2 regions of the Wansuia hejianensis genome follow, and region 1 is predicted to be linked to the other one. Evidence: a T-box and tRNA genes for the amino acid it is inferred to sense, from the RefSeq annotation. Region 1 holds a T-box; the other holds one or more tRNA genes.
What was found. A T-box is a leader RNA that pairs with one kind of tRNA and senses whether it is charged. The one in region 1 lies ahead of proS (proline--tRNA ligase), so its partner is inferred to be a tRNA-Pro.
Positions count from the first base shown of each region.

Region 2: it encodes a tRNA-Pro, which carries the amino acid that the T-box ahead of proS (proline--tRNA ligase) is inferred to sense. The anticodon was not compared.

Region 1 covers NZ_CP060635.1:2,443,254-2,449,750, reverse strand. The annotation lists gene upp (uracil phosphoribosyltransferase) at 1-505, shown strand, start outside; gene H9Q79_RS11345 (deoxycytidylate deaminase) at 518-1,006, shown strand; gene proS (proline--tRNA ligase) at 1,119-2,558, opposite strand; T-box leader at 2,742-2,954, opposite strand; gene H9Q79_RS11335 (PaaI family thioesterase) at 2,997-3,410, opposite strand; gene H9Q79_RS11330 (CCA tRNA nucleotidyltransferase) at 3,953-5,284, shown strand; gene H9Q79_RS11325 (metal-sensing transcriptional repressor) at 5,315-5,587, shown strand; gene H9Q79_RS11320 (heavy metal translocating P-type ATPase) at 5,756-6,497, shown strand, end outside.
Region 2 covers NZ_CP060635.1:3,582,611-3,589,107, forward strand. The annotation lists gene cysK (cysteine synthase A) at 25-960, shown strand; gene H9Q79_RS16380 (hypothetical protein) at 1,069-1,263, shown strand; gene H9Q79_RS16385 (rhodanese-like domain-containing protein) at 1,377-1,685, shown strand; gene yfcE (phosphodiesterase) at 1,816-2,358, shown strand; gene H9Q79_RS16395 (THUMP domain-containing class I SAM-dependent RNA methyltransferase) at 2,367-3,524, shown strand; gene H9Q79_RS16400 (XTP/dITP diphosphatase) at 3,576-4,187, shown strand; gene H9Q79_RS16405 (metallophosphoesterase family protein) at 4,184-4,666, shown strand; tRNA gene H9Q79_RS16410 (tRNA-Pro) at 4,797-4,871, shown strand; tRNA gene H9Q79_RS16415 (tRNA-Gly) at 4,897-4,967, shown strand; tRNA gene H9Q79_RS16420 (tRNA-Arg) at 4,987-5,060, shown strand; tRNA gene H9Q79_RS16425 (tRNA-His) at 5,154-5,227, shown strand; tRNA gene H9Q79_RS16430 (tRNA-Gln) at 5,248-5,319, shown strand; tRNA gene H9Q79_RS16435 (tRNA-Lys) at 5,328-5,400, shown strand; tRNA gene H9Q79_RS16440 (tRNA-Leu) at 5,475-5,554, shown strand; gene rho (transcription termination factor Rho) at 5,950-6,497, shown strand, end outside.

The sequences.
Region 1 (6,497 bases):
TGAGGCCGCCAGAGAGCTTCCTCTGGAGGATGTGGAAATTACCACTCCAATCTGCCAGACCACCGTCAAGAAGTTGGTAGGCAAGAAAATGGCGGTAGTGCCTATTCTGCGCGCCGGCCTGGGAATGGTTGAAGGTATGCTGACGATCATACCGGCCGCCAAAGTAGGCCACATTGGTTTGTACCGTGATCCGGAAACGCTGGAGCCAGTGGAGTATTACTGCAAGCTTCCTTCTGATATAGCCAGCCGCGAGGTGTTCGTGACAGATCCCATGCTGGCAACCGGCGGTTCTGCCACGGCCGCTATTACCATGCTGAAGGAAAAGGGGGCCAAGAAGATTCATTTCATGTGTATCATAGCGGCTCCTGAGGGTATTAAGAAAATGCATGAGATGCATCCGGACGTGGATCTGTTCATTGGGGCGCTGGACGACCATCTGAACGATCACGGATATATTGTGCCGGGACTGGGTGACGCGGGAGACCGCATTTTCGGAACGAAATAGGCAGGTACCGTTATGAATGATAAGCGCAAAGACTATATAACCTGGGACGAATACTTTATGGCTGTTGCAAAGCTGGCCGGAATGAGGTCGAAAGATCCGAATTCACAGGTGGGGGCCTGTATTGTCAGCGCTGACAACAAAATACTTTCCATGGGATATAACGGATTTCCTATGGGCTGCTCGGATGATGAATTTCCCTGGGGAAGGGACGATGAAGACCCGCTGAAGACGAAATACGTCTACGTAACCCACAGTGAGCTGAACGCGATCCTGAATTACCGGGGAGGAAGCCTGGAGGGGGCAAAGCTCTATGTATCCCTGTTTCCATGCAACGAGTGCGCAAAGGCCATCATCCAGGCGGGAATCAAAACGGTAATCTATGACAGCGATAAATACGACGGGACTCCGGCGGTAATGGCTTCTAAAATGATGTTCCAGGCAGCGGGGGTGCAGTTCAAGAAATATACGCCGACGGACCGGAAAATTGAAATTACGGTATGAGGGGGTAATTTACCGGAAGTTCTAAGCGGAGTGAACATATTGGGCCGGCCTGATCGAATCTGGATCAGGCCGGCCCTGTGTCTGTGAAACAACGCTCTGCTATTTCCGCTTATTAATACGCTCTTCCCCAGTATACCATCTTTTTAGCAGGTTTCCCGCAGCAGACACAGACGTCGCTTAACTGCTCCTGCTCAAATGGAATACACCGCGAGGTGGCGGCAAAATCTTCCTTAATCTTGTCCTCACACTCCCGGCAGCCGCACCACATGGCGCGTATGAAACCTGGACGCTGATTAACGGTTTTGTCAAATTCCTCATAAGTAGTCACATCGTAGGTATGAGAATTCCTGTGAGCGAGAGCTTTATTGTACAGATTCGCCTGAATTTCCTCAAGCAGCTCTGCGGCTTTGGCTGGAATCTCGTTTATAGAGACTATATATTTCTCGCGGGTATCCCGGCGGACCAGGACAGCCTGGCCGTTTTCGATATCCTTTGGCCCGAGCTCCACGCGTACGGGAATGCCGCGCATTTCCTGTTCTGAGAATTTCCAGCCGGGGCTTTTTTCTGAATCATCCAGTTTTACGCGGATATCTGCGGCTTTCAGAGCTTCTCTGATTTCAAGGGCCTTGTCCATAACTCCCGCAGCGTCCTGGCGGATGGGAATAACCATGACCTGGGTGGGGGCGATTCTGGGCGGAAGAACCAGGCCGCTGTTGTCGCCGTGCACCATGATCAGGGCGCCAATCATGCGGGTGGTCATGCCCCAGGAGGTCTGGTGTACATATTTCAGAGTGTTATCCTTGTCGGCGTATTGAATGTCAAAAGCCTTTGCAAAACCGTCGCCGAAGTTGTGGCTGGTGCCGGACTGGAGTGCCTTGCCGTCGTGCATCAGGGATTCGATGGTGTATGTTGCCTCAGCGCCGGCAAATTTTTCCTTATCAGTCTTCCGGCCTTTGATGACCGGTATCGCAAGCACCTCCTCGCAGAAATCCGCATATACGTTCAGCATCTGGATGGTGCGCGCCTCAGCTTCTTCTGCTGTAGCGTGCGCGGTGTGACCTTCCTGCCAGAGAAATTCCCGTGAACGGAGGAAGGGGCGGGTAGTCTTTTCCCATCTCACGACAGAGCACCACTGATTATATATCTTCGGCAGATCCCTGTGAGAGTGGACATCCCTGGAATAGAGGTCACAGAAAAGGGTTTCAGAGGTGGGACGTACACACATGCGCTCCTGAAGTGGTTCCAGTCCGCCGTGGGTGACCCAGGCAACCTCGGGAGCAAAACCTTCTACATGATCCTTTTCCTTCTCCAGAAGGCTTTCAGGAATAAACATGGGCAGATATACGTTCTCCACGCCTGTTTCTTTAAAGCGGCGGTCCAATTCATGCTGAATGTTTTCCCAGATGGCGTAGCCGGCCGGTTTGATTACCATGCAGCCCTTTACGCTGGTATAGCCTACAAGCTCTGCTTTTGTGACCACATCCGTATACCACTGGGCGAAATCGTCTTCCATGGATGTGATGGCTTCTACTAATTTTTTGTCCTTTGCCATAATGGTTCTCCTTCTCTTTTTTTGATCTCCTATAAAGATACAAAGAGTCCGGCTTGCCGGACTCGCGCGCCGGAGCGCGGTCGCCTTAGCGGCCATATTTCTTTAGCGTGGAATGCGCATCCCCCGGTGGGTTTTTATTTCATAGGAAGAACTTCCTATGAAATAAAAAAATGCCCGTCCCCAGACAGGGACCGACAATTAATTCGGTGGTACCACCCTCATTAGCCGTCTGATACAGAAGGCTCACTCGTTTATCGCCTTAACGCGGCGGCACGTCCTGCTTCTCGCAGGCAGCTCCAGGGGCCGGTTCCATATCTTCCAAACGAAAGCCTTGCACCGGATGGCTTTCTCTCTGAGGATCTTCTGACATGTACTATTCCCTATCAACGCTCTGTTATTGTTAATTCCGTTTCATTCTAAGATAAATTGCAGGATTTGTCAAGATTCTAAAATCTTCTTGCCCATAGACATATACGTAAAAATCCCCTCTGCCAGCACTGTCCCATTCTGATCTTCAACAGAAACCTCATAGACCAGAATTCTTTTGCCATGTTTCAGCTCGCGGGCCTTTCCGTAAAGACAGGTGACATCCAGGCCGGCTCTCAGATAGTGAAGGTTGCCGTCCAGAGTTGTAACCTGATAACCATAGGAGCTGGCAGCAGCCCCGCCCACTACGTCGGCCATGGTGGCAAGGCACCCTCCATGGACAGAGCCGATGGGATTCAGATGATCTTTTGTGACAGGCATTTCAGCCCGGGCAGATCCTTCGCCTAGCTGTGTGATATGAAGACCTATATAATTGGCAAAAGCATTCAGATGATTCCGGTGTTCTTTTAACCTTTCAAAATCCATACCAGTCGTTATCCTCCGTTTCGTCCTCTCGGTAAGTGATGAAGCCTAAACTGCTGCATATCCAGTTAATATAGTATGTCCTTTGGGGGAAATTGTCAATATGCTGTAGTATGCGTTGGAGGTGTAAAAGATAGGTGGAGTTGACATTCATAGTGCAATTATGGTCTTGATTTTAATTGGTCGGTGAGGGGGGAGGTGTTTGGGATACCCCGTCTCCTGTCTGCCTTTCTGGTGATCGAAAACGCCTCACCCAGGATCTCCGAAAGTGTCGCTGGTATTGTTTCAGACAATCATTATTGACTAATTGTGGTCAATTGGCGCCAGTATTTCTTTCTTGTATTCCGGAATCTACCGTCTAAGACCATTAGGGTTCCCGCCTTAGGTCTCCCGCTGCTTTTCGTTCAGGTATCCATACATCTAACCACAAAACCATAATAGGGCTGTGAATGGTAATCTGGTGAAATTGTTCCTTTGACAGCCGGAAGAGATATGTTACAATAGTAGCGGACAGTAATGAACAAGAAATGAAGGAGACGAAAGCGTTGAGGATAAAATTGCCTGCTACTGTAAAAGCAATCCTGGACAGCCTTCATGCCGCCGGCTTTGAAGCATATGCGGTAGGGGGCTGTATCCGGGACAGCATACTGGGAAGGCGGCCGGATGACTGGGATATTACCACGTCAGCCCGCCCGGAACAGGTGAAGGAGATTTTTAACAGGACTGTGGATACGGGTATTGCTCATGGGACGGTAACGGTTCTGGTTGGCAGTAAGCCTCATGAAGTGACTACCTACCGGATAGATGGGGAATACAGAGATGCCAGGCATCCGGAGGAGGTGACCTTCACGGCCAGTCTTCCAGAGGATTTGAAACGGAGGGATTTTACGATCAATGCCATGGCATATAATGAGGAAGATGGTCTGGTGGATCTGTACGGAGGCATAGACGACCTTCAGAGAAAAGTGATCCGCTGTGTGGGGGACCCCATGGAACGGTTTTCGGAGGATGCTCTGAGGATACTACGGGCGGTCCGCTTTTCAGCACAGCTGAGCTTTGGAATTGACAGAGATACGGTGGCAGGCATCATCCGTCTGGCTCCGACTCTCGAAAAAATCAGCGCGGAGAGGATCTGTGCTGAGCTCATGAAGCTGATTACCTCTGATCATCCGGATTATCTGAAAGTGGCTTATGAAGCGGGAATAACAAGAATTATTCTGCCAGAATTTGATGAAATGATGAGGACTCCGCAGAATAATCCGCACCACTGCTATACTGTGGGAGAGCACACATTGAAAAGCATGTGCGCTGTGGAGGCGGACAAGACGCTTCGGCTGACCATGCTGCTCCATGATATCGGAAAACCTTCCTGTCATACTACAGATGAGAATGGCATCGATCATTTTAAGGGGCATGGGCTTCTGGGAGCAGAGATGGCAAAGGCAGTCATGAGGCGGCTGAAGCTGGACAACGGTACAATTCGCCAGGTAACCACATTGGTGAAATATCATGACTGGAGGATGCAGCCTGAGGAAAAAGAAGTGCGCCGCGCAGTCCATAAGATCGGCACGGAATTGTTTCCGCTTCTGATTAAAGTACAGAATGCAGATACCCTGGCGCAGAGTGAGACATACAGGACGCTGAAACTTCAGCGGATTATAGAGGTATCTTTGGTATATGAAAGAATAATGAAGGCAGGCCAGTGCCTGAAACTGAAGGACTTAGAGATCACAGGACGGGACATTCTGTCCCTGGGCGGCAGGCCCGGTCCGGAGGTCGGTGAACTGCTGAATGCGGCTTTAGAGGAAGTGCTTAATGAACCGGGCAAAAATAACAGAGAATATCTGCTGGATTTTGTAAAAAACAGGATCAATTAAGAACGCTGATAAAAAATAGGAGGTAAACGGATGATACAGTGTATGGACTCGGAAAATCTTCACCGGAGGCTGAAAAAAATAATAGGACAGGTTCAGGCCATCGACCGCATGGTTGATGAGGACGTCCCCTGCGAGGATGTCCTGGCACAGATCAATGCTGCAAAATCGGCTCTTCATAAGGCCGGGCAAGTGGTGCTGGAGGGGCATATCAATCACTGTGTGCGCGATGGGATCGAGCACGGGGATGCGGATCAGACCATTAAAAGCTTTACGAAAGCGGTAGAACGTTTTGCGAATATGTAATAGAAAACGGTGAGGGCTCAATAGAGGATGCACAGGGAACCGGCCGGCGTATATCGGGAAAGGACAGCTGCAAGCTATATTTTGTGGCTGTCTTTTTTTGTACTTGACAACCAATACCCCTATAGGTATTATAAACATATACCCCTATGGGTATAAAGGAGGGCGGTTATGAAAAGACTAAAAGGACTATTGGAATGGGGAGGAATTAAAAAAGACGTCGCTTTCCTGGTGATTTCAGGTGCGGCGCTGCTGGCCAGCATGTTCAGAATATTCCCGATACCATTCGACGCAGCCTGGGCCGCTGTCGTGCTCTGCGGAATCCCGATTATCATGGAAGCCGTAACCGGACTGGTGACTGCTTTTGATATCAAGGCTGACGTGCTGGTATCGCTTGCGTTAGTTGCCTCCATCATTATTGGAGAGTATTTTGCGGCCGGTGAAGTGGCTTTTATCATGCAGCTGGGCGGACTGCTGGAAGAACTGACCGCCCAGCGGGCCAGGGCGGGGATTGAAAAGCTGGTGCGCCTCACCCCTCAGACGGCCAGAGTTGTGGAAGGGGAGACGGAAACCATAGTTCCGGCCGGTCAGGTGAAGACAGGCGATATTCTCAGAGTCCTTCCGGGAGAAAGCATACCCGTCGACGGCGTGGTACTTACCGGGCATACTTCAATTAATCAGGCGGTTATGACAGGCGAATCCCTGCCTGTTGACAAAAGTGCGGGAGATGAGGTTTCGAGCGGTACCGTCAATCAGTTTGGGAGCTTTGATATGAGAGCCGAACGGGTGGGGGAGGATAGCTCTATCCAGAGGATGATCCGTCTGGTGCAGTCGGCTGATGCGGGGAAAGCAAAAATAGTTGGCATCGCCGACCGGTGGGCAACCTGGATTGTAGTCATCGCTCTGGGCGCCG
Region 2 (6,497 bases), 1.1 Mb from region 1:
TAAAAATGAAAAACAGAGGGAAAGATGATGGTCCATAAAAATGTGTTGGATGCCATGGGGCATACACCGATGATTCAGTTAAACCACCTGGGCGATCCTGACGGCGCGAGAATCCTGGTAAAATATGAAGGGCTGAATGTGGGCGGTTCCATTAAAACGAGAACGGCTTATAATATGATCCAGGAAGCAGAAAAGCAGGGATTGATTCAGAGCGATACAATTATAGTGGAGCCCACCAGCGGGAACCAGGGAATAGGCCTGGCTTTGATTGGAGCAGTCTGCGGATATCATACGATTATTATCATGCCTGATTCCGTCAGCGAAGAACGAAGAAAACTGGTGCGCCATTACGGGGCGGAAGTTATCCTGATTCACGATGCAGGCGATATTGGGGCATGCATAGATGAGTGCCTTCAGACTGCGCTGCGGATGGCCAGTGAGAATCCCAGGGTTTATGTGCCCCAGCAGTTTTCAAACCCTGCCAATAATGAGGTCCACCGCTATCACACGGCGGCAGAGATCCTTGAGCAGGTAGAGGGGCCTATCGATGGCTTTTGTTCGGGCGTCGGTACCGGCGGAACGATTTCAGGCATTGGAGAAGTGCTGAAGGCACAGAATCCGGAGATCGAGATCTGGGCGGTAGAGCCGGAAAACGCGGCGATACTGGCCGGAGGAAATATCGGCACCCATCTTCAAATGGGAATCGGTGACGGTCTGATTCCGGAGAACCTGAATCAGAATATTTACAGCGATATCTGCATTATAACAGATGACGAGGCAATCCAGACGGCGAAGGACCTGGCGAGAAGAGAAGGCCTGATGTGCGGAATCTCCAGTGGAACCAACGTAGCAGCTGCGGTAAAGCTGGCGAAAAAGCTGGGAAAGGGAAAAACAGTGGTGACAGTTCTTCCGGATACGGCGGAACGGTATTTCAGCACCCCTCTTTTCGGCGGCGAATAACACAATAATAGTTAAAAAAATTTTCGATTATTTTAAGTGCATAATTTCTCCCTGACCAGGAACAATAGTATCGTAACCAAAAACAAAAAACGTCAGGAGGAATTACAAATGGCTAAAAATTACAGCAGCGATGCTTCCAACCAGAATAAGACCAACAGCACAAACGAAAACAACAATACGAACGAAACCAGCAAGAACAGCAAAAACTGTGGGAGCAAGAATACCACCAGCAAGAACAGTTCTAGCAAGAACTCCACATCCAAATCTGCTTATGATATGGATGATGAATCTGAAAGATACTAAACAGTAAAATACTGTACGGTAGGAAAAGGGGCGCTGCGGCGTCCCTTTTTTTCTGTCAAAACGTTCCGAAGAGGGGCTGCATATATTAATAAAAAAGAGAAGAAGGGATATGTGTGACAGGTCTGGAGCCGATATCGGCGGATATGATTGATTTCTACGTGGGGAGGCCTGACGTAGTAATAATAGATTTACGTTCCGAAGAGGAATTTACCTCTGGACATATCAGAGGTGCGGTGAATATACCTTATGACGATGCGGAAGAAAAAATTCAATATTCCAGGCGCAAGGTACTGCTGCTCTATTGCGAGCGCGGAGCGTCAAGCCTGGCAATGGGGAAACAGCTTGCTGAGAGAGGTTATCAGGTGAAAAGTGTAATCGGAGGGATCCGGGCCTACAGAGGGCGTAATTTTGTGATCGCCTGACAAGTGAACAGCAACCAGGCTGTGACGTCATGTCTCTGCCGGGGCGGGGAACAGCTTGCGCTGTTCTGTAAGGTATGTTATGATAAAAAAATCGAAAAACAAAAGATATTTTAGCAGGGAGGATAGATTCATGAAGTATATGATAGCTTCCGATATTCACGGCTCTGCTTTATACTGCGGCAAGATGCTGAGAGCATATGAAAGGGAACAGGCTGACCGGCTATTGCTGCTGGGAGATATTCTTTATCATGGACCCCGCAACGATCTTCCGGAAGAATACAGTCCTAAAGAGGTTGCGGCAATGCTGAATGGCAGCAGAGAAAAGCTGCTCTGTATCCGGGGTAATTGCGATGCAGAGGTAGATCAGATGGTTCTTCAATTTCCGATACTGGCAGATTATGCCTTGATTTCTGAGTGCGGCCGGACTTACTATCTGAGCCATGGGCATATTTACAATGAAAAGAATCTTCCTCCGCTGATGGAATCAGACGTTTTTATTTACGGCCACACCCATGTGCCGCGGGCGGACAGGCAGGGGAAGAGAGTATTCTTCAATCCTGGCTCAGTGTCGCTGCCCAAGGAGGGGAATCCTCCCAGCTATGGGATTCTGGAGGATGGGAAGTTTCTTGTCAAAACATTTGAAGGCACAGTGCTTAGGGAACTGCGGCCATAAGGAGCAATATGGACATATATGAGTTGATCGCTCCCTGCCACTTTGGCCTGGAGTCGGTGATGAAACGGGAGATTCTGGATCTGGGTTATGAGATAAGTTCGGTGGAGGACGGAAAGGTAACATTCCTGGGAGACGCGGAGGCAATTGCCTATGCCAACATCTTCCTGAGGACTACGGAGAGGGTGCTTCTGAAGGTGGGACAGTTTCAGGCGGAGAGCTTTGAAGAGCTGTTTGAGCAAACGCGCGCCCTGCCCTGGGAGAATTATATCCCCAAAGACGGGAAATTTTGGGTTGCGAAGGCTAATTCTATTAAAAGCAAGCTGTTCAGCCCTTCAGATATTCAGTCTGTCATGAAAAAGGCCATTGTGGAGCGGCTAAAGGAACACTATCGTGTGGAATGGTTTCCGGAGGACGGGGCCAGCTATCCGATCCGGGTATCTTTTTTGAAAGATCAGGCGGTAATTGGCCTGGACACGACGGGGGTTTCTCTGCATAAGAGAGGATACCGACAGCTGACGGCCAAGGCACCGATCACAGAGACGCTGGCGGCTGCTCTTCTGATGCTAACGCCCTGGAAGAGGGAACGTATTCTGGTGGACCCTTTTTGCGGCAGCGGGACCTTCGTTATAGAAGCAGCGATGATGGCAGCAGTCATAGCCCCCGGCATGAACCGGACATTTCTGGCACAGCAGTGGAGAGAACTGGTTCCAGAGAAGTGCTGGCGTGATGCCCTGGAAGAGGCAAGGGAACAGGTGGATCTTTCGGTGGCAACTGATATTCAGGGGTATGATATCGACGGTGAGATCATCAAAGCAGCCAGAGAAAATGCCAGGCTGGCCGGCGTGGAGCAAATGATACATTTTCAGCAGAGGGCAGTATCAGAATTGTCGCATTCCGGAAAATATGGATTTATAGTGACAAATCCCCCTTATGGAGAACGGCTGGAGGAAAAATCGGCGCTCCCCGAAATATACCGTACCCTGGGAGAACGTTTTTCGCAGTTAGATACCTGGTCGCTGTATCTCATCACCAATTTTGAGGATGCCCAGCGCTGTATAGGCAGGCAGGCGGCCAAGAACAGAAAAATCTACAACGGAATGCTGAAAACTTATTTTTACCAGTATCCGGGACCAAAGCCGCCAAAAAGAACAGAAAAAATCCAGTAGAAATTGTCAACCTACCCCAAATCGTGTATAATACGGAGGATAAAGAGTAATATGTACCAGATAATTTTTGCTACCGGAAATGCCGGAAAGATGAAAGAAGTCCGGGAGATCCTCGCAGACCTTCCCGCGCAGGTCCTGTCAATGAAAGAGGCAGGAATAGACACAGACATTGTGGAGGACGGCACCTCATTTGAGGAGAATGCGGTCATAAAAGCGAGAGCGGTTGCCGGCGCCCTGGGCGAAAGGGAAAAGGCGGTAGTGCTGGCGGATGATTCAGGTCTGGAGATAGACTGGCTGAATGGAGAACCGGGCATATATTCAGCGCGCTACATGGGCGAGGATACTTCCTACAGGATTAAAAACGCCAATCTGATTGCCCGCCTGGACGGTGTCCCTCCCGAAAAAAGGACGGCCCGTTTTGTCTGTGCCATCGCAGCAGTGCTTCCGGACGGGGAGGTACTTACGACCCGTGGAGTTATAGAGGGGAAGATCGGCTATGAGGAACGGGGGGCCAACGGATTCGGATACGATCCTATTTTCTATCTGCCGGATATGAGCAGAACGACGGCAGAGCTGACTCCTGCGGAGAAAAACGCAGTCAGCCATCGGGGAAATGCCTTAATGGCGATGAAAAAGGAATTGTCGGAGAGGATGCAGGGATGAAAGTTTTGGTTGTAAGCGATACTCATGGACATGCGGAACAGATTAAGAGGGTTCTGGATAAGACCGGGGCTGTTGATGCTCTTGTACACTGTGGGGATATTGAGGGGCAGGAGGAATATATCCGCAGGCTGGCGGATTGTCCCTGCTATATGGTTGCGGGGAATAATGACTGGGGAACTGACCTGAACAGAGAGATTTTGCTGACACTGGATGATTACCGGGTATTTATCACTCATGGGCATTCTTATGGAGTGTCTCTGGGAACGGAGCGGATTCGGGATGAAGCGGCCAGCCGGAATGTGCAGATCGCAATTTTCGGCCACACGCACAGGCCTCTGATCGATACCGAGGATAACCTGACATTGCTCAATCCCGGTTCCCTCTGTTATCCGCGCCAGATCGGCAGGAAACCTACATATCTGGTCATCAATATAGACAGGGATCATGAGGCTCATTATGCCATCGGACAGCTGGATTAGGGACCTGATTTGCGGCGCGCAGTTTACAGAAAAAAAGTATTGACAAGTTGTGGTTTATATAATATACTATAACTTGCGTTAAGCGCTGGTTTGCCCAAAACCAGTGCAGATAGCGGATTCTGTGACCTTTCGGGGTGTGGCTCAGCTTGGCTAGAGCGCCTGGTTTGGGACCAGGAGGTCGCAGGTTCGAATCCTGTCACCCCGACTGACAGCCCGTATTGGGCATGCGTGCAGGTGTAGTTCAATGGTAGAACACCAGCCTTCCAAGCTGGATACGTGGGTTCGATTCCCATCACCTGCTTTGTACCGTAAGGTACTACGTGTTTGTAGCTCAGTTGGATAGAGCAACGGCCTTCTAAGCCGTGGGTCGGGGGTTCGAATCCCTTCAAGCACGTTTTCGCTTATAAGCGGATAGGGTGAAAGGTAATCCATTCACTCTCAGTGCAGATGTATTTCTTCCGCCGGAAGAACTCGGCACATGAATATGGTGGGTATAGCGCAGTTGGTTAGCGCGCCAGATTGTGGCTCTGGAGGCCAAGGGTTCGAATCCCTTTATCCACCCTGCCGTGATGGCGAAACATTGGGCTATCGCCAAGCGGTAAGGCACAGCACTTTGACTGCTGCATACGCTGGTTCGAATCCAGCTAGCCCAGTCACTTACGGAGCATTAGCTCAGGTGGTAGAGCACTTGACTTTTAATCAAGTTGTCCGGGGTTCGAATCCCCGATGCTTCACGAAGAATGGATGATGACTTTTACTCTTAGGAATGGGATTCGTGAGGGCAGAAGTCATCATCTGTTTTATATACGCGGCTATGGCGGAATTGGCAGACGCGGCGGGTTTAGGTCCCGTTGGGAAACCATGCAGGTTCAAGTCCTGTTAGCCGCAGAGGAATGGGCCACTGCAAAATGATTGTTCCACGAGGGCTAGTTTTTCCGGACGGAATGCGGAATTATTTGCCTGCCGGTGGTTTCTGTTTTGCAGCGGCCCTGTTTTAATACTCAGCCGGCACAGCATGAGAAGTGCTAAATCAGTCCCTGTCCGTTATCAGTTGTATTTATAATGAAGAAAAAGAGGCTGCAGGGGCACGAAGATGGATAAATTCTGTCGAAAAAAAATAGTTGAGTTTTATACCCCCTTTTGCTATACTATATATAGTGTTTTGGCATATTGTGGATTTTGCCATCTATACACAGACGTATTATCCCGTCTATTGACACTTGTCAGTCAATCTCAAAAATCCCCGTTGTGAACAATAGAAAGATGTGAGGAATAGAACCATGATGAAAGAAAAATATGAGTCTTTGCCATTAAGTGAACTGAGGCAGGTCGCTAAGGCCAGAGGTCTGAAGGGGATTTCAACCCTGCGCAAGGAACAGCTGGTAGAGCGGATGCTGCAGGAAGATGAAAAGGAGAAGACGGAAAAGCCAGAGAGACCAGACCCGGAAACAGAGGAAAAGCCAGACAGATCTGAACGGGCAGACGGAGGGAAAGGCCGTCCGGTAAATGACGGTGAAGAGCATCCGAAATCAGATTTCCAGGCATTGGACAGCGGCCAGGAGGTCTGCGGGATCCTGGAAGTGCTGGCGGACGGATATGGGTTTATCCGTTCAGACAATTTCCTGCCCGGTGACAATGATGTATATGTATCCCCTTCCCAGATCCGCAGGTTTGGACTGAAGACCGGTGACGTGCTGAAGGGAAATACCAGGGTTAAATCACAGAATGAGAAGTTTTCAGCCTTATTATATGTTAAGAATATCAATGGGATGAGCCCTCATGAGAGCTCAAAACGTTTTAATTTTGAAGATATGACGCCGATCTTTCCGGA